3 regions of the Rummeliibacillus sp. SL167 genome follow, and region 1 is predicted to be linked to each of the others. Evidence: riboswitches for the same ligand, from Rfam matches in the RefSeq annotation. Region 1 holds a riboswitch; each other region holds the start of a gene.

The links. A riboswitch is a leader RNA that binds a small molecule or an ion and turns the genes downstream of it on or off. The one in region 1 is predicted to bind thiamine pyrophosphate.
Region 2: another riboswitch for thiamine pyrophosphate. It lies ahead of FEZ13_RS10680 (TenA family protein); the one in region 1 lies ahead of FEZ13_RS03090 (ABC transporter ATP-binding protein).
Region 3: another riboswitch for thiamine pyrophosphate. It lies ahead of FEZ13_RS12675 (ABC transporter substrate-binding protein); the one in region 1 lies ahead of FEZ13_RS03090 (ABC transporter ATP-binding protein).

The regions. Positions count from the first base shown of each region.
Region 1 covers NZ_VCBM01000001.1:688,545-698,935, reverse strand. Annotated here, with positions in the region: gene FEZ13_RS03095 (NRDE family protein) at 252-1,019, opposite strand; gene FEZ13_RS19305 (hypothetical protein) at 1,169-1,345, opposite strand; TPP riboswitch at 1,582-1,690, shown strand; TPP riboswitch at 1,886-1,975, shown strand; gene FEZ13_RS03090 (ABC transporter ATP-binding protein) at 2,050-2,796, shown strand; gene FEZ13_RS03085 (ABC transporter permease) at 2,783-3,553, shown strand; gene FEZ13_RS03080 (ABC transporter substrate-binding protein) at 3,870-4,874, shown strand; gene FEZ13_RS03075 (hypothetical protein) at 4,989-5,207, shown strand; gene FEZ13_RS03070 (Lrp/AsnC family transcriptional regulator) at 5,637-6,134, opposite strand; gene FEZ13_RS03065 (hypothetical protein) at 6,315-6,500, opposite strand; gene FEZ13_RS03060 (GNAT family N-acetyltransferase) at 6,623-7,126, shown strand; gene FEZ13_RS03055 (patatin-like phospholipase family protein) at 7,425-8,318, opposite strand; gene nadA (quinolinate synthase NadA) at 8,762-9,721, opposite strand; gene nadC (carboxylating nicotinate-nucleotide diphosphorylase) at 9,957-10,391, opposite strand, start outside.
Region 2 covers NZ_VCBM01000001.1:2,369,749-2,380,049, forward strand. Annotated here, with positions in the region: gene FEZ13_RS10640 (ParA family protein) at 1-404, opposite strand, end outside; gene FEZ13_RS10645 (AAA family ATPase) at 959-2,575, opposite strand; gene FEZ13_RS10650 (GNAT family N-acetyltransferase) at 3,518-4,465, opposite strand; gene FEZ13_RS10655 (NUDIX hydrolase) at 4,720-5,217, opposite strand; gene FEZ13_RS10660 (HAD family hydrolase) at 5,220-5,876, opposite strand; gene thiE (thiamine phosphate synthase) at 5,873-6,505, opposite strand; gene thiD (bifunctional hydroxymethylpyrimidine kinase/phosphomethylpyrimidine kinase) at 6,508-7,320, opposite strand; gene FEZ13_RS10675 (thiamine diphosphokinase) at 7,317-7,958, opposite strand; gene FEZ13_RS10680 (TenA family protein) at 7,962-8,612, opposite strand; TPP riboswitch at 8,840-8,948, opposite strand; gene FEZ13_RS10685 (recombinase family protein) at 9,357-10,301, opposite strand, start outside.
Region 3 covers NZ_VCBM01000002.1:265,262-275,652, reverse strand. Annotated here, with positions in the region: gene FEZ13_RS12710 (aminotransferase class I/II-fold pyridoxal phosphate-dependent enzyme) at 1-222, opposite strand, end outside; gene sda (sporulation histidine kinase inhibitor Sda) at 1,224-1,433, shown strand; gene FEZ13_RS12700 (YqjF family protein) at 1,569-2,276, opposite strand; gene FEZ13_RS12695 (TatD family hydrolase) at 2,722-3,486, opposite strand; gene FEZ13_RS12690 (ABC transporter ATP-binding protein) at 3,505-4,251, opposite strand; gene FEZ13_RS12685 (ABC transporter permease) at 4,256-5,008, opposite strand; gene FEZ13_RS12680 (thiamine-binding protein) at 5,005-5,298, opposite strand; gene FEZ13_RS12675 (ABC transporter substrate-binding protein) at 5,535-6,530, opposite strand; TPP riboswitch at 6,639-6,748, opposite strand; gene FEZ13_RS12670 (hypothetical protein) at 6,809-7,558, opposite strand; gene FEZ13_RS12665 (S8 family peptidase) at 8,039-10,391, opposite strand, start outside.

The sequences.
Region 1 (10,391 bases):
TTTATAAGATTTGTTTTGAATAATATCATATTGTCCCGTATTGTTCAATGCCTTTATAAATAAATAATTGATAGAAAAAATTAATTCATTGATAGAAATTTTCTATCAATGAATGAGGAAGATAGATTGAATATCGTTGATCCATCAATAAATCCACAAAAAAATCAATGAGAAATGAATAGCCTCTCTCATTGACTAAAAAGTAAATTTTTTAAATTTTTGTGATCATTTTTTACATGATGAATCATCCATTATTCGATTTTAAACTCATATTTTTTTTCAAATTGAAAATCGCCTTCCTTGAAAGTTCTTTCTACAAAAGTCACACGATTCTCTTTATCTACTAATAAAACAGTAGATGACCTAGTACCGTAATTCGGAATTTTTATAAACATAGGTGATAACAATCTTTCCATTTCCACCCCAACACCTGTGTGGGGTAATTCTCCATCATCTGCTGTTGAACGATCGGTTACAAGGTTAAAAAGCATATCGATACTCACTTCTTCTTGATTTGTTTGAATATATTCATTTAATCTTGTTCTACCCTTTACAACTTTTGGCCACGGTGTATTGAGGGAATGATTGCTTAAACTATGTGTGCCTGCATTTATATCTTTGGACTCATCCAGTACATTATTGTAGTGGTACAAACCATTAGGATCACCAAGTATAATATTGTAACCACCGTAATTTTTTCTTTCTTTTATGAGTTCTTCCATAAAAATGTCCGGTTCCGTACCATTTGTCAAAAAATGACGAATGATCTCGCCACGCGAATAACGACCTGTTTCTGGTAAACTGGGATCACGATAATTTGTTATTGCTGCAAATCTGCCTTTTTTAGATATACCTAACCAAGTCCCCATTTGTAGTAAATCACGTCCAGCTAGTATATTGGGTTCATCTTCCCAATAATGTGCTGGCTTTGTAGGCCGTTCATAAAACTCATCACGATTGGCAACAACTATTAATTTATATTTTGGATGATTTTGAAAATGAAAATTGACTAAACACATATTCCATTACCTCTTTGTAATTTTCAAAATTTCTTTTCATCTTACCAGTAACAAAGCATTTTGTAAAACAATTGATAGACTTACTGATATTTAAAGAAAAAAGCGGCAAAACCGCATAGTTAAACACGATTTTCGCCGCCTATACGCCTTTATTCAAGATTTTGTCGAGCTATTTCAATCGCCTTTTCTTTCATCTTCTCAAATTTCGTTTTAGAGCTCTTTTTTGGAGATTTCGCTTTATTTTCTTCTGGAACTGAAAATTCTTCTCCTAATTCTTCATCATGTCCGTAGCTACCGTGAGATCTTGGAGTCATTTTATCAGGCATGCTATTTCCTCCTTTTTAGTTGAATTACGCTATTAGTTTGCTTTGCATCTTACATTTTATACAAATCAAAAGAAAAAGGATTTGTATAAATTTCGTAATATAGAATCCAGATAAAAAATGACTCATAAGCGATTGCTCTAACTCTGTTTATAAAAAAGTTTTTTCTTTCTATGTGGAACAGCCGAAAGAAAAGTCTTGCATAAATTTATCTTCATGATAAGCTATATATGAAAACGAATTAGCACTAGGGGTGTCCCTATTTGAGGACTGAGACTGAACAGTCGTTCTAAACCCTTTGAACCTGATCTAGTTTACGCTAGCGTAGGGAAGTGAGTTAGGACAATTATGTATGTTGTTCAGCCCACTCTTCCTTTGAGTGGTTTTTTTATTGGCTTTTCAAGCAAATTCATCTCGTCACCTATTGAGGTGGGTTTCTTCTGTACTTGCAGTTGCGTTTTCGTCGCATAAAACATATGCTCCTGCCACTACATTTTGGTTGCATAAAACATTGCTGAAACAAGATCAACAATTAAATAAGTTTGAATCTACTAGGGGCGCCCTTTGGCTGAGATTGTACCCTTTGAACCTGATCTAGTTCATACTAGCGTAGGAAAGTAGTTTCCAAGACATGGAATTTTATGTTTTATGAAACTGCTTTCTTCAAAAGGAAGCAGTTTTTAATTTGCAGTTAGAAAGGAGAAAAAATGACTGTCGTTCTAAAAAATGTATCTTATAGCTACACCAATGAGAAAAGGCAAAAAAATCTAGTTATTTCTCACTTGAATATGGAAATTAAAAATGGCGAATTTATTTCTATTATTGGTAGAAGTGGCACAGGGAAAAGTACCATTTTACGATTAATGACTGGTCTCCTTCAACCAGATGAAGGCGATATTCAAATCGACCAAAAAGACATTTCACTAGGGGATGTCGGATATATGCCACAAAAAGATTTGCTACTCCCCTGGCGCACGATCCTTGACAATATCATGATTGCTTCTGAAATTCAACAAGATGTACATATCACAAAAGAAGAAGCGGGCGTCTGGTTACAACGTGTAGGACTTAGTGGATATGAGCATGTTCTACCAAAACAACTATCTGGGGGAATGCGACAACGTGCTGCTTTTTTACGTACTTTATTGACAGGGAAAAATGTGCTATTACTCGATGAACCGTTTGGAGCGCTGGATGCATTAACGAAAAAAGAAATGCAATCATGGTTATTGTCCATGTGGCAAGATTTAAACAAAACAATTGTCTTCATCACTCATGATTTAGAAGAAGCCATTTTTTTGAGTGATCGGATTTTGTTATTACATCCAGATCACCGTATAGAAGAAATTTCAGTACCCTTGTCACGTCCACGTAAACCGGAAATGCTTCTTTCTGAAGAAGCTGTGACATTACGTCAAAAGTTGGAGAAGAAGATTGCCAATGAAACCACTTAAAAAATTTTTTCAAACCTATCGTTTATTTTTGTTATTTTCTATCATCGTACTAGCAATCGTTGAATGGCTTGTACGTGCAGAGATTATACCAAGTTTTATCATTCCCGCGCCAACTGGTGTTATACAGATGATTATTTATAACTGGCGTCCCTTGTTGATCGAGCATTTAAGTGCTACAATGCTCGAATTTATCATTGGGTTTTCGCTTGCTGTTATAAGTGGCGTCCTTCTAGCTATTTGTATGTTTTTTTCAAAAACAATCGAAAAAATGGTTTATCCAGCAGTTGTCATCTCACAAATGGTCCCAATTATTGCACTATCCCCTATCTTCGTCCTGTGGTTTGGATATACCATTTGGAGCAAGGTCGCTGTGACGATCTTGATCTGCTTTTTCCCGATTGTAGTAGGAACTTATGATGGATTGAAATCATGCGATCAGGAATATATTGAGTTGTTGCGCTCAATGGGTGCAAACAGGTTTCAAATATTTCAAAAATTACATATTCCAATGGCTCTTCCCTCCTTCTTTTCAGGTTTTAAGATGTCAATCGTTTTTGCACTCGTTGGAGCAACCATCGGTGAATGGCTGGGAGCAAGTGAGGGATTAGGCTACTATAGTCGAAGAATGTCTGGCAATTTAAATGCAGAAGGTGTTTTTGCAGCCATTACCATTCTAACCATCGTGGGAATTCTATTATTTGCACTAGCTTCATGGATAGAAAAAAGAATAATCAATAAATGGAATCAGGCACATTGATTATCCAATTTTATCCATAAAGTATTTATTCGCCCTTTGAGATAATTTATTTGCTCTCTCAGGGATTTTATTCGCTCTTTCAAAAGATTTATTTGCTCTCTCAAAGACTTTATTCGCTCTTTCCGCAGGATATTGGATTGTTTTTTTTCGAATATGTGCTACACAAAAGGAACGAGCAAGACGCAGCGAAGATCTATATAAATGGTCCGAAAAATACAGGTTTTCTCAAAAATTACGCCACAGACGGCCTAATTTTTGTCAAATCAACACGCGTGAAATGGAATCATTCTAACTAACAAATAGGAGTTGTCGAGAAATGAAAAAATGGTTAAATATAGTGATCCTATTGATATTCATCATAGTGGCTGCCGGCTGTAATGGAAAGGCGCAACCAAAGGAAGAGAATGGGAAGAAACTAGATCATATCAGTATTATGCTTGATTGGTATCCTAATGCTGTGCACTCAGCTTTCTATGTAGCTCAAGAAAAGGGCTATTTCAAAGAGGAGGGATTAAATGTCAAAATTGAAATGCCCGCCGATACAAATGACCCATTGAAGCTTGCTGCTACTGGAAAAGTAGATTTAGCCATTAGCTATCAAAATCAAACCATTTTATCCAAATCTGAAGGAATCCCAATTATTTCAGTAGCTGCATTTGTAAGGCATTCACTCGATGAACTAATGATGAAAAAATCATCTGGTATCCATTCACCAAAAGATCTAGAGGGAAAGAATGTTGGATACTCATCAAGTGAATTGAGTGAGGCTGTCATTAAAACGATGGTAGAAGCGGATGGCGGTGATTTTAGCAAGGTAAAAATGACAGATGTAGGATGGGATTTGATACCTTCTGTTGCAACAAATCGTGTAGATGCCATAATTGGAGGATACATCAATCATGAATTTGTTCTACTGAACAAAGAAGGCTATGATATGAAAAGCATACAAAATAGCGATTATGATGTGCCCGATAATTACGAGCTAGTACTCGTCACCGGTCAAAAAACATTCCATCAAAAAAAAGATGCTATTAAGAGATTTTGGAAGGCAGTTGCCAAGGGACAAGAAGAAGTGAAAAAAAATCCAAAAGAAAGCTTACAAATCCTACTTGATCATGAAAATGATAGCTTTCCATTGGATAAAGACGTAGAAACAAAAAGTTTAGAGATTTTATTACCACGTATGGAGGACGATGGTTTACCATTCGGCTATCAAGAAAAAAAAAGCTGGGGAAAAACCGAAAATTGGTTATTTAAAAAAGGTGTGATAAAAAATCATGTCAACATCAATGACGTAATGGATAATATCGTGTCAAAGTAGAAAACGAAGTAATCCATTCCCCCTTTCCTTATAGCCGTTAAGGAATTGTTCTATATTTCTCCTCTATTCATAAAATGAACAAATGAAATTTTATGAATAAGGAGATAATGGCAAATGTATATTGTTCATTTTTATGAAAACAAGACAATTGTATTGAGTCAATACCGTGAAACATTACCTGCAATCAATGATCCTATAAAAATAAAAGGACGCAAGGGAACTGTTGTTGATATCCTTACAACAGCAGAAAATAAATTTCATGTTCTAGTCGCTTTTGAAAAAGAGAAAATAAGGCCATCTCTTTCAAAAGAAATCGGTAAAAGAAGAAGATAAAGTGAAGCTTCCATCAGTGGGGGTTTTCTTCATCCTCCACTGAACTAAAGGAACTCAGGTTAAAGACACCACGTCTTGTGGCAACACCTGAGGGACCAACATCCTGCCCGCCCAAACCAATCGGACGCATGCGGCAGTTGTTCCGCCACCCATCTTTCTCGCTTCTCTCTAAACCTAGAGGTAGGGGGTCTTACTGCCCGTTAAAGCGGGATAAAGTGATACTCAGCCAGTGGGAATTCTCTTCATAATACAAAATGTTAGTTAAACGGAGTGGGCTTTTATTGGCAGTCGTCCCTCACTTCTCCTCTGCTTTTATTGGTGGTTTGTGCGTGGTTAACGCGGACAAATAGTTATCAGCAGAAATTGAAAGCCAAGGAGGTCATTTTCCTTGGCTCTTTGTAGTGGGCAACACATATCCTTATTATCTAATTACAATGATTTTTTATCCTTTTCCTCTAAAATAGGCAGAATGGTAGACTGTTTAACTTCTCGTAAAGCTAAGCTTGTTTGAATACGCGTAATACCTAATTTGTTTAATTTTCTAATAAAATTCTCTAATTCCTTACGTCCCTTATTCGCAACCTTTAACAAATAATCATATTCTCCTGTTAAGCAATGGCACTCTAAAATCTCTGGCATAGCAGCCAATTCATTCTCTAAAACTTCCAACTGTTTTGCTTGATGAACATTCGTGCTGATAAAGATAAAACATAATAATTCAAATCCTAATTTTTCTTGATTCAAAATAGCGACCTGCCGATTAATATATCCTTCATTCTCTAACCTTTTGATCCTTGCATGAATAGCAGGAGGGGATAAATTCACACGTTTAGCAATTTCTACATTACTAATTTGTGCATCTCTTTGTAAAATATCCAATACTTGTAAATCTAAATCATCTACTATTTTACTGACAATGGACTCCATCAAAACTCTCCCTTTCAATTCTTCAAAATCTCGCTTCGAAATATCGTCCAAACAAAATTAAATTTTGTATGAAGTATATTATTTTGATTATTATTTCAAATTAATACTATTATACAAAATTAAATTTATATATTAAAAAGAAAGTGTTAAAATTTTTAATATTAGATTTACCTGCTATGTTTATAAAGTGAAACTGCCATCAGTGGGAAGCTTACTGCCTGTTAAAGCGGGATAAAGTGAAACTGCCATCAGTGGGGGGTTTTCTTCATCCCCTATTGAACTAGAGGAACTTAAGTGAAAAGCGCCACGTCCTGTGGCAAAATCTGAGGGACCAACATCCTGCCCGCCCAAACCAATCGGACGCATGCGGCAACTCATCCCCCATCTATCTTCTCGTTTCTCTCCAAATCTTGAGATGGGGGTCTTACTGCCCGTTAAAGCGGGATAAAGACTTAGCGAACAACTTATTTTAGTTAGGAGAAATTTTTATGATAGAAGAAATAACATTTAGAGATGCAGACATTGAGGACTTACCTACAATCGTTGCCATTTATAACTCAACCATTGCAAGTAGAAAGGTAACCGCCGATACGGAACCTGTAACCATTGAAGAACGTATTCCATGGTTTCATGCACATAATTCTTCCAAAAGGCCTTTATGGGTTGTAGAATATCAAGGAGAAATTTGCGGATGGGTTAGCTTTCAATCTTTTTATGGAAGACCTGCTTATGATGCAACAGCGGAGTTAAGCATTTATCTTCATGAAAAATCTAGAGGAAAGGGTATTGGGAAAATGGTATTGCAGCATGCTATAAATGCTTGTCCTCTTCTTCATATCCAAAATTTATTGGGATTCATCTTTGCACATAATAATGCAAGCATGCACCTTTTTTCCAGTCTTCATTTCGAACAATGGGCTTATTTACCAGGAGTGGCTGAATTGGACGGTATCAAAAGAGATTTAGTGATCATGGGCAAAAAACTCATTTAAGCAATAGGACCGACTTCGAATGAGTTTCAAGAGTTTTTTCACATTCGAAACGGTCTGTTCCGCTATAGACGGGCACTTTTCAGGATAAACATCCATATTCCTTCTGCATCGAAAGTGAAACAGCAGATGCAAGCTGCTTCAAGATCATGATCGACATTGTGCAGATCACAAAGCTGAAGCCTCACCCGTCCAAACGGAAACATACCATTGAAAAGCCAAAAAAAGAATCATTCAGATAGATACGAATGGCACCCTTGTTACTTTTCGTATATTATACATAATCCTCAATGCTTCTCCATTAAAATGGGCTATACTTCCAACTTTCTAAAAATTGGAGTGTACGATTTCTCCCTATTTCAATTAAATTCTCTTTCGTTTCATCATCTAAGTCAAATTGGGTTGCGCTATAATTTTCAACAGGGATAAAGATAATACTCTTTTCATGCGTCCTAGAAATATATCGCTCATCATGAGCATTCTTCATAGTGCTAAAGAGTGCCTCAAATAGATTGAGGCCGTTTTTTATTTTATGTGGATCTATATGATCTTTTGGGCTACTTAATTTTAAACCGAGTATCGGATGTTCCTTACGATTATCTTCATCTTCAAACAGCCAAATTGGAAAATTGCTTAGCACACCGCCATCGACAACAATAGATTCCCCACCAGAAACTTTCAATTTGACTGGTTGAAAGAAAAACGGAACACCGCAACTCATCCTCAAAGCGCGGGATATTAAAAATTTCTCTGGATTTATACCATAATTTTCTAAGTCATCTGGTAAGACGATCATTTTACCGTTTGTTAAATCGGATGCAATCAACTTTAGTGCGCCTGCTGGCAAATCATCAAATGTATATACATCCTTATCTGCAAGCTTTTCATAGAACCATTTTTCCAACGCTTTTCCTTGATAAAGACCCATGCGGAAGTAAAGATTGATCCATTTCATAAAAGGCAATGAGACCAATGTTCTAGGTTCATCTAGAAATGTAGCCACATCTAATTCATCTAGCGCTTTTTCAATTTCATCCGCTGTATACCCAGCGGCAATAAAACATGCCATAATCGCACCCGCACTCGTTCCAGCAACACGGTCAAAATAAATTTCTTTATCTTCTAAAACTTGAAGTGCCCCTACTAAAGCGAATCCCTTTATCCCTCCACCGGAAAACACCCCATCTACTAGCAAAGCAATCCCTCCCGCTTTATACTCTTTACACTGTAAGAAAAATAGAGAAATTTTAGAACTTAAGTCGAAAAATTTCTTTCTCTACTCATATGAGATAAAGTGAAACTGCCATCAGTGGAGGTTTTCTTCATCCCCACTGAACTAGAGGAATGGCAGTAAAAAGCGCCACGTCCCACGTCCTGTGGCAACATCTGAGGAACCACCATCCTATTCACCCGAACCAATCAGACGCATGGGGCAGTTGTCCCCCATCTTATCCTTTCTCATTTCTCTGTAAATTTTGAGATGGAGTATTACTGCACGTTATTAAAGCGAGATAAAGCCCAAAAAAGATCTATACCTCTTTTATAAACCTGAATATACCACGACATTTTAGGCTAAGAAAGAGGCTAAGATCTTTTTTGACAGTGCTTATCATTTTTCAAAATTCCATTATGACAAATTTAACCAATTGAAATCATACGTTCAATAGCAAGACTAGCTTGTTTAGCCGTCTCGGATGGAACTGTAATAATATGTTTATTTTCTTTCAATGCATCTAACACTTTTTCGAGTGTAATCATTTTCATATATGGGCACACAGCTTTTGGATTAGCCGGAACAAATCGTTTTTCCGGATTTTGTTTTTCCATTTGATGAATAATCCCTACTTCAGTTGCTACGATAAATTCATCCGTCATTGAATTTTTTGAATGCTTAAGCATATTTCCTGTTGAGAGAATGTGTGTTTTATCCTTTGGCAGTACTCCCTCTGACTTTAAATACATACTAGACGTCGAACAGCCACATTCTGGATGTACTAGCAGTTCAGCTTTAGGATGCTGTTTCAAAACATCTTCAACATCATGTGGAGCGATCCCCGCATGAACATGGCATTCTCCCATCCATATGTGCATATTGGCACGCCCTGTTTCATTTTTGACAAAAGAGCCAAGAAACATATCTGGTAAGAATAGAATTTCTTTATCTTCGGGAATAGATCGAACAATATCCACTGCGTTAGAAGATGTACAGCAATAATCGCTTTCTGCCTTCACTTCTGCAGTTGTATTGACATAAGCAACGACGACAGCAGAAGGATGCCGTGCTTTCCATGCGCGAAGTTGGTCCACTGTAATGGAATCGGCTAATGAGCATCCTGCTTCAAGATCCGGTAAGAGCACAGTTTTCTCTGGATTCAATATGGCAGCAGTTTCTGCCATAAAATGTACTCCACAAAACACGATAACATCCGCTGAAGTATTAACAGTGGCACGTGCAAGACTCAGAGAATCACCTAGCACATCTGCTATATCCTGAACTTCTGGAAGTTCATAATTGTGAGCAAGAATGATCGCATTGCGCTTTTCTTTCCATTCTTGAATTTCCTCAACTAAACGACTTTGCATTTCAATAACTGGCATTTTAACGTTCCTTTCTGTGATTACTATAAAACGAAATTTCACTTGAGCTTTTTACGATGAATTTTATAGAACAGTACTTTTTAAACACCCTGTAGTTGATCTCATTTTTGTAAAAAACTTTTTCGTATACAGCTTATGAACAATCGGTCATAAAAAATTTTTTCTTGTAGCTGGATGCGGAGATTCCACTGCCTATTCGAGATCAATAACGTAAGCAGGCATACCCCCTCTTCGACTATATAGATGCAACAACCAATTTGCGCTCATCATTTTGAAGTTCTACCTTGACACTGATATCGAGCGCTTTATAGGAATGCGTTAGAAATCCAAGCGAAATATAGTGAACACCCGTATCTCGATAGCTTGCTAGATTACTTAATTGAATGCCGCCTGAAGCTTCTGTAATGATATGATTAGGGACTAATTGAATCATTTTTTTGATTTCTTGTGGTGTACGATTGTCGAACATAATAATATCTGCCCCTGCTTCAACCGCCTCTAAAACTTGTTCCTCTGATTCTGTTTCGACCTCGATTTTGACCATATGCCCAATATTTTCACGCACTAATGTCACCGCACGCTGAATAGAACCCGCAAATGAAATATGATTATCCTTAATCATGACGCCATCATATAATCCAAAGCGATGATTATACCCTCCTCCACAACG
Region 2 (10,301 bases), 1.7 Mb from region 1:
CTCCAACGCTCTGCAAGTTTATTTTCATATTTATGTAAGGAAAGTCGTCCAGGGATTAGGTCCACATTATCATAGAGTTTAATAACAGGTGGATATTTTGTTAATTCATTTAATCCGTCCTCTGTAGGTTTAAGAAGAAAGTGAATTGACCTAGGGTTACTTAATATTTTTTCTAAACCATATTGTTCAATGGCTGCTCCATAATCATCTATATATAAGTCTTCATCTTGCCAAATCTGGTGCAAACTGTCCTCAAATACACCAGAAATAGTCATATTGCATTGGGGATCTAAATCAATTAGAAGAACTTTTTTCCCGAGTTCTCCTAGTGCACATCCCAAGTGAAAACCTAACGTTGATTTTCCAACTCCGCCTTTATTGTTAAACAAGGATACTATTTTCATTTCTTGACCTCCATTCTTAGCATGTTACTATAGACCCGATTACGTAGAATTATCTAATTATTACTTTAACAACACATTTATATTTATAAGTATAATTCCTCACATCCAACTCGACACTCGTCAAATAAAACATCCAAACTGCTCTGTCGCAAGAGCCTAGCACCTAACCTGCACTATCACCGGACTATGATATCTAATTTGACCACTTGACTATCAAATCCACTTTCTTGGATATATTCCCATGTAGCGAAAAAATCACGATTTTCAAACTCCTACTTTTGACCAAAAAACTCATATCCATTGAGTTTTTGGCACTATCAGTAGACGGAAACATATCGATCTATTTCCAAAATACACTGACTGTCCTCCAAATTCGCCCGAATAATCATTATCCTGAAATTAATGTCTGGCTTTTACATTTGCAAGTCATACCATCCTTGATCTAATCACCATAGCTATAGTTGGTTAATGTTGGCTACAACCGGATAAATATAAATATATATTTAAAATATACTCCGTAAAGTACCAATATTAGATTTTAAAAGAACCTCTCTTTATACCTCTAACCTTATATATGTTTTGAGCGCTGAGATTAACTCACCACTCATTTCATCTCCACCATTTAATAATCGAAGTACATAATCAATATAATAAACCTTCTTCCAACCAAAGAAATTTGATAATTGAGTATATGGCAATAATCCTTTATTATTAATGACTTTTAAAGCTCTTAGGAAATCCCTATTATTTACAATCATTTTTAACTCCTGTCTAGATTCATTATAAATCTCATCAATATTTACTACATCTTTAATTGTATATATATTGTTTTTATACTCTTCAATTGTATTTATTTTATCATTAAGTATTCTAATAATATTATTTTGACATTTCTGTTTACTAAATAGTAGTGCCTGAGATTCTATCTCTTTTTCTAAAAACTCAAGAGTTTTATCTTGAACAGCTGTAAGGATACTTTCATATTCTTCTTTATTTTGCTTTATGCAGACTATCCGAATTACTTCAGGCAGTAAAAATAAATTTTCGATTTCTGCAACATCAGGAGAAAAAATGTTATTCCTATTATGACTAAAAATTTCTTCGTCACTTTTTCTGTCTCTATCAATTATTCCTTTTACTTCAGCGTAATGAATACCTCTTAAATTTTGATAAGCTTTTGTGTATTGTATAACACTGTTACAACTTTCGACAGGAATAATATTATATTGAGGAAACAATATTGCATATAACTTCCTGTCAATACTTTTATTAGGCGTACCTTCAACAAGAAGCACTTTTTGTCTATTTCCTAGTATTTCAAGCTTTAAATTGTCCGTAGCATTAACATCTTCAATTAATTCATAATCCCATTGCGAACTACTTTTTATTCCTTTTACCCAGATGATTTGTGTGTTTATTCTTAAACTTGCGAATTCCAAACTATGTGTAATATATAAAAAAGTACAGTCTTGTCTTGCTACTTCAATAGCATTCCACAATCTAACTAATATAGATTTATGTAAATGGTTTTCGGGCTCGTCAATAATTATTAGGCTACCTGAGGGTACAGATAGAACTTCTCCAATAAAATAGAAGATTGCCCTTTCTCCATCGCTCATTTCACTACCATTGTAATATTCACTTTCTTCTGTCGATTCTGTATCATAAACTTCTATTTTGCCCGCACTAATTTTCAACTTACGATGAGTTATTACATTTTCCCAAATACATTTTATTTTTTCTAGTCTTGTTTCATTATCAAACTCCACATTTCCGTTTTTATGACTCTCGCGATATTCTATACTCTTTTCATAGTTCTCAGTCATGAGTAATTCCATTAGCATATTAAAATCATTCAATAGATGAGTTTCAGGCTTATTGCCCCACCTATTATTTTTCTTTCCATAGATTTTTAACCATTTTTTATCGTTACTTGTGTTTCCGTATAAAAACTTTTCTTCTGCTATCTCTAATTCAGTCGGACTTACCATTGCTGGCATATTTAAAGACTTTTGAGCCGAAATTCTATGAATTGGTATCTCACCGTTATTATCATCAATCCAAATACTCATTCTTGTTTTTCCTGAACCATTAGCTCCAATTAAAACAATCGACTGCTTGTCTACGATGTACTTTTCTTCTCCATTAATACTTGGTATTTTAATTTTCATAAGTGACCTCCTCTTCCTGTATGTATCTAGTTAATACACCTATTTACTTCATCTATATTTACATATCACACGCATGTTATTTGCATTAATAATAACCATATTTTAAAAACGTTACTTTTATCATATCTTTTCTTAACCCTTTAAAAGCAGTCATCATCTATCCTGTCTCCTCAACCCTATTTCATTTTATGGCCTTTTTTCTACACTTTGACATGCTTTCACAAACATAAAAAACACATTTTAGGTTGAGTAGTCGATTTAGATGCTATCCAGCAACTCCAGTAATATCAAAGCTTACACCCTCGACATCAATACTACCGTCTCCACATGGCTTGAGTTGATGGAATTGATGTCTGATATCCATTTTTTATGGTATCTGTACGCGGGAACATGTCAATGGGTTTTTCGGTCATTTTTGAAAAATCATCCGTATGTGGAAACATGTCTATGCAGGAAGAGTATCAGCGAGTGTAGTCAGCTGGATAGTAGATTTCAGGTCATTTATTTTATTATTCTTGACATTACCTTCTGTAACAGAGGGGGTATTTCGAAGTGCTGTTTTACACAACTCGAGATATTTATGAAACGTGTTCTGTATTATTTCTTCCATCTCTTGCAACCCGATACCTGAAATATTCCTACCATCACCCCTATGCAACGAGTCAGAATGATATCCGAAAAAGTTCTTCATTTTTTCATAAAGTGCCTTCATTGTCTGTAAACCGTCAGTATATTCAAATTATTATCAATTTCTACAACAAAATTACCATTTAGCATCTTTGGTTGTTCGCTTTTATAACGGAAAAAGATCTTGCTGATTTCTCAACAGGCCATATATACTGATATGCAGTTTTAAACCAGTTTTAATCACTATTGGGCATTTTATAAATATAACGAACCAACTAAATTACATAATATGAGTATATGTGAAGTTAATTTAGTTTATCTTGCCGGATTTGTTAACCACTCTTCTTTTGTAATGATAAGCTTGCAGCTTTCAAATTGCGAAATTCTCCCGTCTATGTCAGGTCTGAATTTATTAGTTATTCCTGTCTCCGTAACCTTCATACCGAGTTTTAAAAGTGGAGCAAGTTTATCCTTATCATTCAATGCCCAGCAAGCTTGTATTCTTTCGGCACCCAGCTGAATAAATCCATAATTATACAGAGCTTTAAGAGCCTCATATTCATAATCATTGCCAAAATATGCTGAATTTATAACATGACCGATATCCAGAGTCTGCTCATCGTCCATAAAGTTAAAATTGGTTAAGCAAACTACCTTGTGTAAATCCTTGATTTCAACAGCCCAAAACTGATGCTCTTTCGAAAAATACTCGACAGCACCTTTAATTCCTTCTTCATCTGTTGGCCACGTATGGTCGCAATCAGCAAACTGTGATTGCTCTTTAGATATGGCAATTTCCAGTAAATCTTTCCAATCATCCAGTACAAACTTCCTGATAATAAGCCGTTCAGTTTCAATACGTAATATTTTGTTTGCTCCCATTTTTGATCTCCCTCCATAAATTTGTATTTGAAATACAATCCGGTCGTATTCATCGAAGGTTCGAGTTTTCCTTGTAACAGACGGCGGAACTCCATGGAACGACTGATAAGCCCGTGTAAACGCTTCTGGCGAATCATAATCGAGCATTAATGCTAAATCAATTACCTTAATGTCCGTATTGATTAATTCGTGTGCAGCAATAGTCATACGTCTGTATCGCACATATTCTGAAAGTGTTACACCGGTTGACAACAGAAATATCTGTTGGAATTTGGACAGAGAGCAACAGCAGATCTTTGCTGCTTCCTCATAATCCAGCTTTTCCTTCAAGTGTAATTCGATGTACCCTATTGCTCTATTTAGATTATCAATCCACTCCAAAACCTTCACCTCAGTATAACTATAACATAGCTCTATATAAAAAACCTTGCATTTTACCCAATATTCTGCAAGATATCGTCCTTCATATTTTAAATAGTTAATGGTTCACTTTTTCTTACTACTAACCCGACCAATTAACTATCAAGCCAGGTTCATTCTTGTCAAATATCCGTTGCGCAAAAATAAGGACACGGTCAAGTTCATATTTATTTGTAACATTTTAAATGGTGTAATTCACTGATACTTCCTCCCTATCATTTCGAGAAGATTTTATATGCTGAAATATAGTCTATAAGCGGATGTAGTTTCTTTGCTCTGAACATATCAAGCAGTTCATCCTTGTCTACCCATCGAGCGTTGACAACCTCTGTCGATTGAAGATTTAAGTCTTGAATAGGCACATCGGCTTGAAACAGCCACACATCATAAAAATCCTGTATACTGTCGCGCCGGATTTGAAACAGCAGTCGAGCCGTAGAGCGGTCTAAATCTATCCCCAGTTCTTCCTTAACCTCTCTGATCGCTCCGTCCAAACTGCTTTCTCCAGCCAGCACAGAGCCGCCAGTACATTCCCAATAAAGTGGATATTGTTTGTCGGGGTGACGCTGCGATAATAAAAACTGACCTTTATTATTTGTTATCCAAGCACTAACGACAAGATGATACATTCCTTGTGGTATGGGCTGCCCGCGCTCATGCGTTATCCCTGTGCATTCACCTTTTTCATTGTATAAATCCCAAAGCTCCGGCATACTTACACCTCTTTATCCGGTAATGGCGCATCACGAAAATCAAGCAGATAACCGTCGGCAATCGCCATTATTTCGGATTGATGGTGTGCAGAATATTTATCGTACACTCCATAAACAATCATTCCAGCTTGCTTTGCACTCTTTACGGCTGGCAACACATCTTCAAACACAATACATTTTTGAGGAGAAATACCAAGCTTTTTCGCTGCAAGCAAAAACACATCTGGGCGCTCTTTGCCATACGGGACTTGCTCAGTTGAACAAATAACATCAAATAAATCATAAATACCGTTACTCTGCAGACAAGGCAGATACAATTCTTCGGGTAAACCCGTGGCAATAGCCAATTTGATGTTCTCGGCTTTTAAGCGAAGTAAGTAATCCAGCGCATAAGGTGTCAAGCCGACATCATTCCTATATTTCGATATTGCCATACAGTTCCATTCTTCAACAATTGCGGGAATGCTTTCATTCAGTCCGAACAGGTCTATCGTATATTGCGCCGCTTCCTCAAAGCTGCGGGCACAGATTTCAGCGACATAGTTTTCCGGTACGGTCAAATTGCGCTTTTTTAAAAAATCAATGTCAATCTGTTCCCAAACGTCCATTGAATTAAGTAGTGTTCCATCTAAATCAAAAATTGCAGCTTGAAAGTTCATAGGTTTGTCCCCTCCAGAAATATCCGCTTCAGCTCGGAGGCCGCCTGCCGTATATTTGGCTGTGCGATAATCGCAGACACAACGGCTAAACCGTCTATCCCCATATCATGAAACAGCCCAGCGTTTTCCTTGTTGATCCCGCCAATCGCCACGATAGGGAGAGCGACAGATTGCCGGATGTTTTGCAGCTCCTTTATTGATACGATAGCAGCATCTGTTTTCGTACCCGTGGGAAACATCGCGCCAACGCCCAAATAGTCAGCTCCATCCTTTTGTGCCTGTATTGCTTCTGAAACGGAAGATGCAGATACCCCCATGAGCATATCATCACCGATGATTTCCCTTACAATGGCGGCGGGAATGTCACTCTGACCGATATGTACGCCAGCCGCATGAACAGCTAAAGCAATATCTATTCGGTCATTGATAATAAGAGGAACGCCGAAACTATCCGTAACCGCTTTGATCTCTGTTGCCAGCTTAAAAAAGTCAAGGGATGAAATGTTCTTTTCTCGTAGTTGTACCATTGTGCAACCGCCTAAAATGGCTTGTTCAACCGCTTCGGATAATGTGTCGGTGGTCATAAGGCTACGGTCAGTTACGAGATATAACGAATAATCTCTTTCCATCGTTAGATATCCTCACTTTCTTTCAAGCCGTACTTATATAACTCATAAAAATGATGGGTAGGCCCGTTGCCTTTTCCGATGGCAAGGGAGTGTTCAATAGCCATTGTGACATATTTCTTTGCCGCCGCGACCGCCTCATTGATACGCAATCCTTTGGCAAGCTGTGCAGCAATCGCAGACGAAAATGTGCAGCCTGTGCCGTGTGTGTTCTTCGTGGCAATTCGGGCTGTTTCAAAGTGATAAATACTTTCCCCGTCAAAAAGAACGTCCAAAGCATTTCCAACCGCATGACCGCCCTTTACGACAACGGCCTTACAGCCCATGTCGTATATCTTTCGGGCAGCGGCCTCCATATCTGTAACAGAGGTGATTTTCATATCAGCGATTTTTTCTGCTTCGGGGATGTTCGGTGTAAGCACATCGGCAAGGGGAATAATAACATCAATCAAGGTCTGAACAGCCATAGGCTTCATTAAGGCGCAGCCGTTTTTGGCGTACATCACCGGGTCTATTACAACATTGTGAGGTTTGTACTCCCGCAGCTTTTCAGCAACCGCGCACATACATTGTGGCGTGGAGAGCATACCAATTTTAACGGCGTCAACCTCAATATCTTCAAATACGGCGTCGATCTGCTTTGAGATCATATCCGGCGTTATATCCTGAATGTCAATTACCCGGCTCGTATTTTCCGCAACTACAGAAACAATGACACTCATTCCATATACGCCATGAGCTGAAAATGTTTTTAGGTCGGCCTGAATACCTGCTCCGCCGCTGCAATCAGATCCCGCTATACTCAATACCTTTTTCATAGAATAAAAACCTCCGTTATTATTTTTGGGTAAACAACCAATAGTGTCCCGTTTGTTACAACAACTGAGCTTTCTCTGCCGATGAACTCATTACTGACCCCGATAGGGAAAGAGTTCGTCAATGTGGCATTATGAAGCTCATATTTTAAGCCTTTTATATAAACGCCCTCTGATTTTTCAGAATATGAAAATACCGACACAAAGCCAGAAGCCTGTGGATTAAAGAATAGAGTCTTGTTTGTAATAGCACTTATAATACAGTCCCTACCGAATAAAAATCCTTGCTTGCCGTTTTGGGACAGTTTAGCTAAAAGCTGGATATTTGCAATTGTGTGTTCCACGCGCCCGCCCATTCCACAATAGATATGAAAGACCTCATATCCTGCTTTGATGCCTTCTCGAACAGCCGCCAACATGTCGGTATCATCTTTTTCGGCATTCAGTTCTATAACATTTGGATGCTCCGGCTTGAAATGCAAAGTGTCGAAGTCGCCTATCACCAGATCGGCGGTCATGCCGCTTTGCTCTATGTAACGTAGGCCCGCATCAACGGCGATAATCATATCCGCCGGACAAGCGGTGAAGTCCAAGCCGTAATTTTCCCCAGCACCGACAACATAACAGATCTTTCTTTTCATGGCTTACTCCTTGTATGCCATTTCCCAGAAATCAAGTTCAAGTAAACTGGCCTGTTCAAATACATGCATCAATCGCTCCTGTTCCTTCGTCGGCATAGCCGAGCATTTGCTATCTGCGAATGCGCTCCAGAGCTTGCAGCTTTCAAAATATCCGTCATCGGCATAGTCCTGAATGAAATCCCAATACCTAGAATTTGCGGTTCCTGGCATAGCGGCGATCTTCCTGAATATGTAGCTGTAACTCAACATACAGGGAAGAACAGCCATAATCATTTCGCAAACGTTGCCACTTTCCGCAGCGTCAAGTAAAAAATCGATATATTTCTTATTTTCTGGCAAGGGAGCTATCAGCTCTATGTCGTCGTCGGTCATTCCGAATTGCTTTAAGTAGTTCAACCTCACCGCAGACTCGGTATCCGTTAGAAAACTTAAGACGGAATAAAATAACTGAATATCCTTGAGAACGGTGGAGTGATACATGGCATTCCCATAAACACGGGCATAGTGCTTTAGATAAATGCTGTCCTGTATCATGTAGTTCTTAAACTTCTCAAACGGCAATATGCCTGCTTGCAGTTCGGTGATAAAAGGTGTAGCAATGCATTTGTCCCAAATTGGCATGTTCCTTTTCAATACTTCGTCCATGAATGGCATTGATTATATCCTCCTGTTTATAAATAAAAATAGAGCCTCCAAATAAGATTGGAAGCTCTTTCAGCCGCAATACGGCATAAGAAATTGCTTCCCTATGCCGGTATTAACCGACAGGTCCAGAGGTCAGGTCTTAACCTTTTTCAACTTGTTCAGTTCCCTCGCAAATATAGTAATACAATATTTAGTTATAACAAAAGGACACCCCGTGTAGAAAGCGTCCTTCAAATACAAAAGTATCGATATACTCCCTACGCTGGTGTTAACCAACAGGTTCTAAGGGTCTAAGCAAACAGCTTACTCTCAGCCTGCTTAAAGCAAGCTCCCCTTTTTTTCTTTTTTAATTATATTACAACACGACAAAAAAAGCAACCTTTAATTTCTGCTCTTCTTTCGTATAGAACAGGATCATGAGATGAAATGAACTGGCCAATCTTTTTAATTTCCGTTTGTTGGAGAAAGCAAATGAGGTAGCAGAACTCAATAGCAGCCGCGTAAGATCTTCCAAAGCCATACTTTACCTACAATAACATCAGCATTATTGTGTTGAGGATTTTTACTGCACATTTCATATAATAAACGTTGGGGCCCGCCTTTGGTTGGATTGAAGAAATTAAGTTGTATATTTTAACATCCATATTTAACCACGCCGTTACAATTATACAGAAAAAAATGTTTTTTTATAAAACAAAATGCCGCCAATTAAGAAGGGTTTCCTCCTCAACTGGCAGCAATCATATTGAAATCCTATAGTTTCACTTCTATTTCCAGCCCCGACTTAAACTCAACCACTAACCTATCATCATATACAATCGCTTTTTCAACTAGTTTTCTGACCAGTTTATCATCAAACTCCGTAATATCACCGGTTTGCGTGTTAAGGAAGTCCGTCATTTCAGCAATCCGATCCCTCTTATCTTGGCGGAGAGCGTTTCTCGAAAGAGTTTCTTGCCTTAGATCACGTAGTCGGTAAATCTCGTTGACAATATTATCGTATGCTTCCTTTGAATTTGCCTTTTGGATCAACTCGGTTTGGAGTTCTTCCAGCCTTTTATCAATGTCTGCTGTAGTCTCATCCAAATCCACGCTTAATACGGTTTCAATATTCTTTTTCAGTATAGCCAGAAAAGAGTTTTTTCCGCTGACCGCTACATTGATGGCCTCTACAATTTTCTCTTTAAGCGTATCTTCAAGTATAGTGGAAGCGGTACAAAATAAACCGGTGTTTTCCAATCTGCTGACGCATCTCCATACGATTGATTTCTTTCCTCGGTTATTCCAATGAACCCTTCGAAATATTTCATGACAGTTGCCGCAGAAAACCATCTGTGATAAAGGATGCTTGTTGCTATAGTTTCTTTTCTTTCCATTCTTACTTATATGCACACATCTTCTTTTGACAAGCTGTTCCTGAACCTGCATAAAAATTTCACGCGGGATTATAGGCTCATGGCTGTTTTCTACATAGTATTGTGGAACAATACCATTATTGGGTACCCTTTTCTTTGATAAAAAATCTACCGTATAGGTTTTCTGTAATAGCGCATCACCGATATATTTTTCATTCCTCAAAATCTTATTGATGGTACTGGTATGCCATCTGGGATTGCCTGCACCCGTCAGAATTCCGTCAGCCTCCAAACCCCTAGCTATCTGTAGCATACTGGAACCTTCAAGATATTCTCTGTAAAT
Region 3 (10,391 bases), on a different contig from region 1:
CGCGGCTTTACGTAGTTCAAATATACCTGAATTTGCAGAATATGTTGTTAAGTTATTTTCAATTGCTTGAATTCCTGCTTGTTTTGCTAATTCGGGTGCTGGAAAATCTGGTTGACCAATTGTTAAGTTAATCGCATCTGGATAATTAACCAATTGATTTGAAAATTTTCGAATTCCAGGTAAACCTAGTTCGGCCATGCGTGGGTTCATAGATAAAGACATATGAAAAATCCTTCTTTCGTTTGTTTAAATTTAGTCATTGTATATATTATACTCACAAATCAGAAAAATGAAATATTTTATTACTTATTTTTTTACTTTTTTCAGCATAAGTTACTGAAATATGACCTTGGCAGAAAAAATAGACATTAAAATAGAGGAGATTTTATCTTTCTTTAAACTTTTTATTTTGAATCAAGTAGTTTTTAAATATTTATTCGAAATAAGAGAGAGGTACCTACCCTTTCCTTCTCAAAAAATTGTACATGCGTAAATAACAAAATTTCTTTTTGTCCAAAGAGAGTTTATGCTATAGTGAACTTGTCCATTGCGAAGAACTTATGTTTTTTCTCATTCATAGGGTGGTGAGAAGTCACTTTCAGGAACTTATTCACACATGTGATCGTCGCAACTTTATGGGATTCTCATGAGGTTGCTTTTTTAATGGATTGACCGTAATAATCTACCAATAATCACAAAGTGAAATGAAACTTCACACAATGGGGTTTTTTCACCTCCACCGAGTATCAGGTGAACCAATCGAGATTTTACTGGTAATTGTTCAAATCCTCTTACTTTTACTGATTATTTGATTTTCAGAATGGGGGATCCCTGTTTATGCGTGATAAAGTGTTTAAACTTTTGAATCAACCTGTATATGAAGAGATTGAGGCGATTCGTAATCTTTCTTCCTATGGTAGATTCACTCGAAATAACAATTGTAAGCGAAGTTTTCACAAAAAGTTTTCGACAAATTTTTCTTGATTCTTAAACTGTGGATAAGTTTATGCACAATTTCCACACTCTTTTAAATGCATTTAGATGTTTATACACACAGGTTAATCACAGGTTAATCATAGGTTATCCACTGCTCTTTGTGGATAAATGGCAGGTTGTCTACTATCCAACAATTTGGTAAATTAAGTGTACAAACTTAGCAACTATTAATATATTCTTCCACTTCATATATTATACGTAGTTTATTTTTGGAGGTGAAAATACAATTGGATACATTATCAGATGAATTATTGATCGAAGCATACAATGATGCAAAAGCGTATCATTTAAATGCTGATTTCATTCATTTGTTAAAAAGCGAAATTCTTCGCCGCATTATCGCAAAAATGCTAGCAGAATCAAAAACGATTGACATAACATATATCAAATCTTGTATTGATACTAACGAAGTCAATGAATATTTGAATCTTGCCTAACTTATAAAGCGATATATGTTAATGGGTAATCGTGAAATAATTTTTTCAAATTCTGTTATCTTTTTATGTAAAATATTGTTTTATTTTGTCTATTTAAGGATGATTCATCTTTAAAAGTTCATATAGATATCAGTATTATTTTTCTGCATGGCTTTCCTTCATCGGCAAATAAAGGAAAGCCTTTTTATACTCAGCATAGTGCACAATTGGTTGTTGCACTTGTACTTGGCACATTAAAAATGGAACCATCGTATTTTCATGAACGATACCATGAGCACGCTGTAAAATCCATGGTGTATGTTCATTATATTGTTGGATTAACATTCCCATCGCTTTTGTCCATAAATAATGTCGTTCTGTCAGCCAAAAATCTAATGGTGTTTTCATAATAGGCTCAGATGTAGGCTTTACAGATGCGATCAATATCTCTGGAGTTTGACCATCTTGTTCCCTTCTATTTTGAAATGTTAAAATGTTATGATTTCTCTTTTCATATATATTCGCATATTGAAAGGGTAAAATACCTCCTATACCTGCAAACTTAGCAACTAGCACCTGATTGACATCTAAATTAAAAAAATAAACACCTGATTTTTCCTTAAATTTCACATAGGTTCGCACATTTAATTCTAAAAAAGAGCTGATACGCGGTATCGCCGGCATAAATCTCACTCTCATTTCCTTCATCTGAAAATAGACAATACTTAACCAAGCCGCTCCATCAAACGTATCAATCTCCAATTCTTTTGGTACATATTGACGTATATCCTCCGGTGCAATCGGCCAGTGGAGAAAACATACATCATGCCACTCTTGTGTCATCACCCATGGTAACCTACTCATAGTCTAGCCCCTTTCTTTTTTAGGAGAGTTGTACAATTAGTATTTACTAAAGCGGTTAGATTCAAACAAATAACGTCATTTCTTGGCTAGAGTGAAAAAAACAGTGGTGATAATGATGCAGTGCTAGAAAGATACTGAAACAGTCAATAACACGCTTCTTTCTTTTATAGACTGCTAATCTTTTCAATATATACTACTTAGAACGCTCCAGCCTATTTTTTCAATGACAGAATATATTCTTTATCAGCAATCTTAAAAAAAGAAAAACTCCCTCGATTCATCATCCAAGGAAGTTTTTCTTATGAATCGATCAAGTGAGATTCACCCAGTAGGAATTCGCTTCATCCTCATTGGGTGTTATTAGTTCGACCATGCCTTTACCGGCAGTCAATTCCCATTGATCCTTCACTGATTGCTTAAGTCTTTTAGTAGAGACACTGCCTGTTCATACGGGATAAAAACGACATGTATTTTTATAAAGCATGTCTGCCACTTCTCCCACTGATCGTTGCTTGATTTCTGCTATTTTTTCAATGGTCGCTTTGATCATTTTGGGGTGGGTCATCTGTCCGTTAAAAGGGCCTTCAAATGGCCATGGACCGTCCGTTTCAACCATTATTTGTTCCAATGGATAACGCTGAACGAGTTGTTGAATCTCTTCTTCATATAGAAGATCTGGTGTGACAGAGATGTAGTATCCATTAGCAATCATTCTATCTACAGTTTGTGGATTTCCCTTAAACCAATGAAAATGTGCAGCGGTCAATTGGTGTTTCTCTAATAGTTCAATTGCTTGATCTGCATCTTCATAAACAGCGTGTAGAACAATGGGTTTATCTAATTCTGCTGCAAGGACGACAAATTTTTCGAGCAATTCAAGATAAGGTCCATAGCAAACTGATTTTTCCTTGTTTGAATAATAAGGCAAACCTACCTCTCCAATTGCAACCATATGCTCATTATTTTCTCGAATCCAATCGAATAGCTTCGTCTGAGCCGCTTGATCTGGTAATAGCTGTTCCGGATGGAAACCGAAAGCTGGTAAAATACGATCATCCTGCTGTGAAAGAGCTAAGTTGGCGATACATGACTGTAGATCAGTCGAAACAGCAATAAGATGTGTTATTTTGTTTGGCAGCATGTCATTTAAAATAAGCTGTTGCTGCTCTTTCGTGTATTGGTCAAAATGAATATGCGCATCAATGATCATACTTTGCTCCTCTCCCTTCTACAATCCTTCATCTAATTCATCTTTTAATTGTTTAAAAATCTTTTGTTTTAAATGGAAAAATGGCTCTGTATTAAGGAGGCTTTCATCCCTAGGTCTCGCAAACGGTACAATAACCTCCTCCTTCACCATTGTGGGACGCTTCGTTAAAATATAGATGCGATCTGCTAAAAATAGTGCTTCCTCAATGCTATGCGTTACAAATAAAATGGACTTTCGATTTGTTTCCCATACAGAAAGCAGCCATTTTTGCATACTGATCCGTGTGAATTCATCTAAAGCTGAAAATGGCTCATCCAAACACAACAGATTTTGTTTGCTCAGCATGGCCCGTATAAAGGCAACACGCTGCTTCATACCGCCTGACAGCTCAATAGGATAAGCATTTTCAAATTCCTGTAGCCCCACTTTTTCTAGCCATTCTTTCGCTTCTTGTCTATTGGGTTTACCCGTAAGTTCTTGCACAAGTACAATATTTTCAAGGACTGTTCGCCACGGAAATAGCGATGGCTGCTGCGGCATATAGCCGATTAATCCTCGTTTACCGTGGATCACTTTATGATTTAATGTAATCGCTCCATCATCTGGCTCCATGATCCCTCCGATTAGGTTAAAAATAGTGCTTTTACCACTTCCAGATGGTCCAAGAAGGGCAACGAATTCCCCCTCTTCTACATGGAGCGAAATATCTCGTAAAACTTCTGTTTCAGCAAAGCTTTTTTTGACATGTTCAATGTTTAATAACATTTCCCTACCTCTCTATCTTCCCCTTGATGAATAGCTTTTCAAATGCTTGAATAAGACCAAACAACAGTACACTTAAAAGCATAATGGTAAAGATTGCTACAAATACATGATCGGTACGAAAGGATGCTTGAGATAAGGTCATATAAACCCCAATTCCTTGTTTTGCACCTAACCACTCTGAAATAACCGCTCCCATGACACTATAGGTTGCTGAGATTTTAAGACCTGAAAACAGTGAAGGAAGAGCATAAGGCAATTCTAATTTCCAAAACATTTGTGTTTTCGAAGCGCCTGCCATCTGCATATAATATTTGAGTTCGGGCGCTGTGTTTTTAAAGCCATCTAGTGCTGCAACAACGATCGGGAAAAAGCAAACTAATGCTATAACAATCAGTTTTGGCAAAAGACCGAATCCAAACCAAATGATCAGCAAAGGTGCTAAAACAATAATCGGAATATTTTGCGATAAAATAAGCAAAGGGTAAGTCATTTTTTGTACGATCGGCAAAATATGTAGAATAACAGCAATGATAAAACCAGCAGCACTACCGATAACAAGTCCTAGAATGGCAAGCTTTGTCGTTGCCAAAATATCTGTTGAAAAACTAGGAATCACTTTAAATCCTTCTGAAAATATTTGAGAGGGTGCTGGTAATAGCCACGCTGGTGTGCCTGTGATTTTCACAATGATTTCCCAAAGACCTAAAAGAAAAAGGAGGACAATAATCGCTCCCCCATTGCTCCGCAACCATTTCATGAGCGGTATTTCTCCGTTAAGGTATCCATTGTAATCCCTGTGGGTTGGTACAAAATTTTTACTTGCGTAATCACATTGACACATCCGAGTTCAATCATTTTGTCATTCATTTTCTTAATGATCGCCATTAATGCTGATATGTCCCCTTCCATCGTTGTTTCAAGGGGATGCACTTCATATTTGACACCAGATTCGTCGATCACCTTAATCGCCGCATCCACAAAAGGAATTACATCCTCGTAATTTTCTGTTTTCGGTAAAATTTGCACACTAATTAAAGAATTGGCCATGATGATTTCCTCCTTTATTCCTCATTGACTCATTACTAGCAGTAAGATCTCCTCTTAAAACCTACTAACATATAGAAGGGGATGAAGCAGCCCCCACTACTGTTATTAGAGAACAATGAAAAACTATAGAACTGCCATTTTCATTGATAAAGATCTGCTTTTTCTTTCATTTTATAAGTGAAAAAGTTTATTTTTATCATATTCTTAGAGCTAAATTGACTTTCAGTGTCCTGCTATTATTGCGGTAAAAAGTCGTTTGTAAATGCTTTTTTAGGATCAAATTTTCCTTCTAGTAGACCATGGTCATCCATCCAATTTGCATAGTTTTCCCAAACTTCAAGCTTTTGTTCGCCCCATTGTTTAGCGTCATCTTGATATTTGTCAGCAAGCCATTGTTGACTTTTCTTTACCAATTTAGGATCTAAATCTGGTGCTGCTTTGATGAGAATATCTGCCGCTTTATCTGGTTGATCAATCGCATATTGATAGCCTTGAGATGCAGCTTTGACGAATGCTTTTACTGTTTCTGGATCATTTTGAATCATTTTTTCGTTTGTTGCTAGAACAGGCGTGTAGTAATCTAATTTTTTACTGTAATCTGTTAAATAAATCATATTTAGTTTTTCACCACGGAGTTCTGCTTCAACACCTGTCCAACCATAGTAAATCCATGCAAAATCTACATCTTTTTTGACCATTGTAAAGAAGTCTGCATCTCCTGCATTGATAATATCTACCTTTTTAACATCTGCATTTTCTGTCTTCATCAATGAATCGATAACGGCTTTTTCAACGGGTGAACCCCATCCACCATAAGTTTTTCCTTCAAAATCTTTTGGCGTTTGAATGTTTTTGGCTACTGGTGACGCAAAACCAGAAGTATTATGTTGAATAACTGCTGCAATCGATACGAGAGGAACCCCTTGTACACGAGCTTGTGTGATTCCCTCTTGATAGCTTACCCCAAAATCAGCTTTTCCAGATGCTACAAGTTGATCTGCCCCTGTATCGCCTGGTTGGATAATCTCTACATCTAAGCCTTGTTCTTTAAAATATCCTTGGTCCTTCGCTACATATAGTCCCGTATGGTTTGTATTTGGTGTCCAGTCCAAAACAACTGTTACCTTTTTCAATTTTTTCTTTGAGGTTTCCTTTGCATCTTTTGAGTTGTTGGACTGACAACCCGCCAATACTAATATGCATACTAATAGAAACATATAAAATTTTTTCAACTTTCTTGCCTCCATTTTGTTTTTTGACTAGTTCAAAGTAAAGAAAAACGCCCGGAACCATTCCGGACGTTAACATACATTTAAAAAATCGTTTATTATAATATATCATGATTTTTAATTGATGTTCCCTCCGCTGATATTAAACAGATCAGGTTCTAAGGGTCAGTATCTATCGGATACATTCTCAGCTGGCATCACCAGCCCCCCTACATTCTTCATACATATGAACTTTTCAGTTTCATTATATCAAAATGAATGAAAATAGGAAGGAACATCTTTTAAGATGTTTTATGCAATATTCGTTCTTTTAGTTCTAACATTTGTTTTTTGGATGGATATAGTATTTCAGAAGTTAATGCTTTGTCAATTGAAACAAGCGCTTGATCCGCTTCATCCGCCTTCAGTTGTGCGTCTGCCAAGTAATACCAATAGCATGAGAAATCATATTTCTGTAATAGTCGCTTATAGTAAGCAACCATTTTTTTGAAATAGTATGGATATACCTCTTGAGCAATCTCCAGATCTGTACCGTTATAGCGATAAACCTCCACCATGTTAGCCTCTCCAGTATCATGAATCCATATAGCCAACTCAAATTGGCCATCTTTACCAAATCTTCCGGGCATGTCTTCTACAAAAAGCTTACTATAATATACGTAATTTGTTAGTAAACTGATAAAACCATAGACTTTCCATTGCAGCAAAACAAGTTGTGACCATATACCTTCTATTTGCCACCCCACTACTAATGAGTTAACACCTTGAGTAGTCAGTGGGACAGCCATTAAATCAGTAATTGCGTAACCTTTACCTTTTATTTCAATCATCGGGCACCACAAATTATAAGATTTTTTTAGTAATAGTAGATAATTTTCACCTTTAAACTCATATGCAACAATTAGCTCCTTTAATCTGTCGCCATCTATATCTGCCAATAATATTGCAGGTCTGTTATTGGCGTTTTGTATTTTCAAAATAGTGGCTGTTGGTGGCAATATACTCTCCAATAATTGTTCAAATTCATCCATTATCTACCCACCTTTTTACCGTATTGTATGCGTGGTATGGAGGTGAGAAATAGTTAGATGTGATAGTCATTCATAAAATTCCATGGATTTTTTGAAAGTTAATCAAATGAAAAGCTAGAAATCATATGTAAAAGAAAAGTGAGTTTTATTTAGATAATACTTAAAAAATTCATAAACTGTAGCTTCGACATAGTGAGAATCTTCTCCATTCCTCTCTATTGTTTGAGATCAATTGGTCTATTATTCCCAAGCAATCGATCTCTTACTTTACTTAAGTACTGATGTGGTGGGGAAGCATAAATGCAGTAAAAAGCCTCTGACTAAGCAATGAGGCCACTGAAAAAGTCAATGCATCTTCAAAAAAATGATAAAAATAATCTTTTTTAGTTCATAAAATTAAAGAAAAGATGGATTTTTATCAATGAAAATAGAGATTCTATAGTTTTTCAGTGTTCTCCTAAGCAATCAGAGGCTTTTTCATTATTTTGAAATGTTGATATAAAGTTTGCCTGCAGCTTTTTGAAGTGTTTCGTTTTTAAAGCTATCTACTGCTTTTACTTCGATAACCGCTCCATCCGCTACGGTTCCTTCTGGTACAGTCCAGTATCCTACATAATGTCCTGGTGATTCTTCGGATAGTGGTAATTCTGTTGCATTTTGTGCGGTACCGTTCACATTCGTTAACGGCATATGAATATAGAATGTTGATTTTAAATCTGGCTCGCTATCAAATGTGATTTTAACTGTTTTACCAGTTGTCAGCGTAATGTCATCCGCAGGCGTTAAATTTTCAATAACGGGTGCTGAATAATCCGCAGCGATCGAAACTTTTTTCGTTACTTTATTGCCAGCTTTATCTTTTGCCATAACTTTAATGTCGTTGACTCCCTCATCTAAAAGAATACGAAGAGTGTATTTGCCATCCGTCACTTTAGCATCTTTTCCATTTACTCGAACCCAATCAAGATTTTCGTCGTTAATGGAACCTTCAACGGTAGCCGTCTCTCGATTTGTCTTAGAACCATCTTTTGGACTATCGATGGTTAGGGATGGTTTTTTTGTATCTAGAATCACTTTGACAGATTCAGATTCACCAGTTACTTTACCGTCTAGCTTAGAGACTGCCGAGAATGTATTAGCACCTTCTTGTAATGTAGCTGGAATCGAGAATTGGCCATCATCGCCTACAACAGCTTGTCCTATTTCTTGATCGTTTTGTTTGAGCGTGATCTCAGTTGTTGGCGAAGCCGTACCTTCAACCTGAATAGCTGCTTCATTTGTCACTTTGTTTGCGGTTGGAGATGTAATGACTGGATTATTCACTTCATAGCTTACGCGTGCTCGAATCATATAGTTTCCTTCATCAGCTGGTGATTTTGACCAACTTCCTGAAACGCTTTGATAACTTCTTCCAGCATTTTGGCCGTCTTCATCGGTTGCAAGTCCTGGTGTGTTTGGATGTGCGTTTGTTTGACGATATACCATGAAGAAATCATCTTTGACAATGATATTATGCTCACTTAGATCAACAGCTGTCCATTCTCCATTTCGTAGAGCAGTCGCGTCAAAAGGACCGGCAATTTTTTTACCAGGAGTACCATCCGTTCCACCTGCATCCCATACTTCAACTTCAAATGCCGTATCACCAGGTGTTGGCCATGTTGTATCCCAGAATCGGAATACGCCATCTGTTACGATAGCTTGTTCTTTTCCTTCTGGAAGTGATATTTTCACAGCCCATGCATTGCCAGAAGCATTAAAGGCGTGTGCATTTTCTGCAGTACCATCATCGTAACCTATTTCTCCACCTGGATACGTGTAGAATGGTTTTAGACTGACATTCTTTGTTGTCGCTTCTGTACCGATCGTAACAGGTATTTCTTGGCTATGATAGCCACGAGCAACTATTTTTAATGTGTAATCTCCATGATAGGCATTTAAAGAGTAATTGCCTTCAGCATCTGTAGTTACAGGCGTGATATTCGCATCTTCTTCAAGTAGAATGGTCGCACCTTCTACGCCTTCTCCTGTAGACTCATCTGTTATTTTGCCACTCACTGTGTTTTGAGCGATTTCTTCTAGTGTGAAGTTGGCTGTTGTCGTTTCATCTGCCCTGATTGTGACGGATTGCTGTTTCGATTTGAATCCATAAGCTTCCGCTTTCGCAGTAAAAGTACCTGCACTGTTTTTCAATGAATAAGATCCAGTAGCCGGATCGGAATAAACAGAACGATTCGATTCAAGAATATTTATTTGTGCCCCTAATGGTAGGAGTGTTGGGTTTACGACCTTTTCTTCTTTAGGTGCAGATTCTTTTTTAGGTAATACTGGTGTAATTTTTTTCGGATCGACAGCTTCTTTTTTCGCTTCTTTATCTGTTCCTTTTCCATTAATAATACTTATTGCTTTGTCCTTCCCTTTTGTCGCTTTACCAGTTTGGGAAACATCTGCTAGTGCTACATCATCAATATACCAACCATCTTTGACGATGCTAGAATCTGAAAATGCATTAAAGCCGATGTAAATACGTTGACCAGTATATGCAGATAGATCCACCTCTGCATTTTCCCAACTAGTTGACGTACCGGAGACTGTCAGCAACTGTGTCCAATCTTCTTTATTTGTCGATACAAAGACATTGCCATAATCATATGCTCTACCAGAAGATGATTTTTCAAAATTATACCATTGCTTGAATTGCAAATAAGCATTGCCTTCTGGCAAATCGATAGGAGGCATTACTAATGTTGCGTTCATATTGTTTGCATAATTTCCTTCTAAATTGGTTGCATATACTTTTTCACCAGATGCTGCATTCCCTGGACCAGAAGTT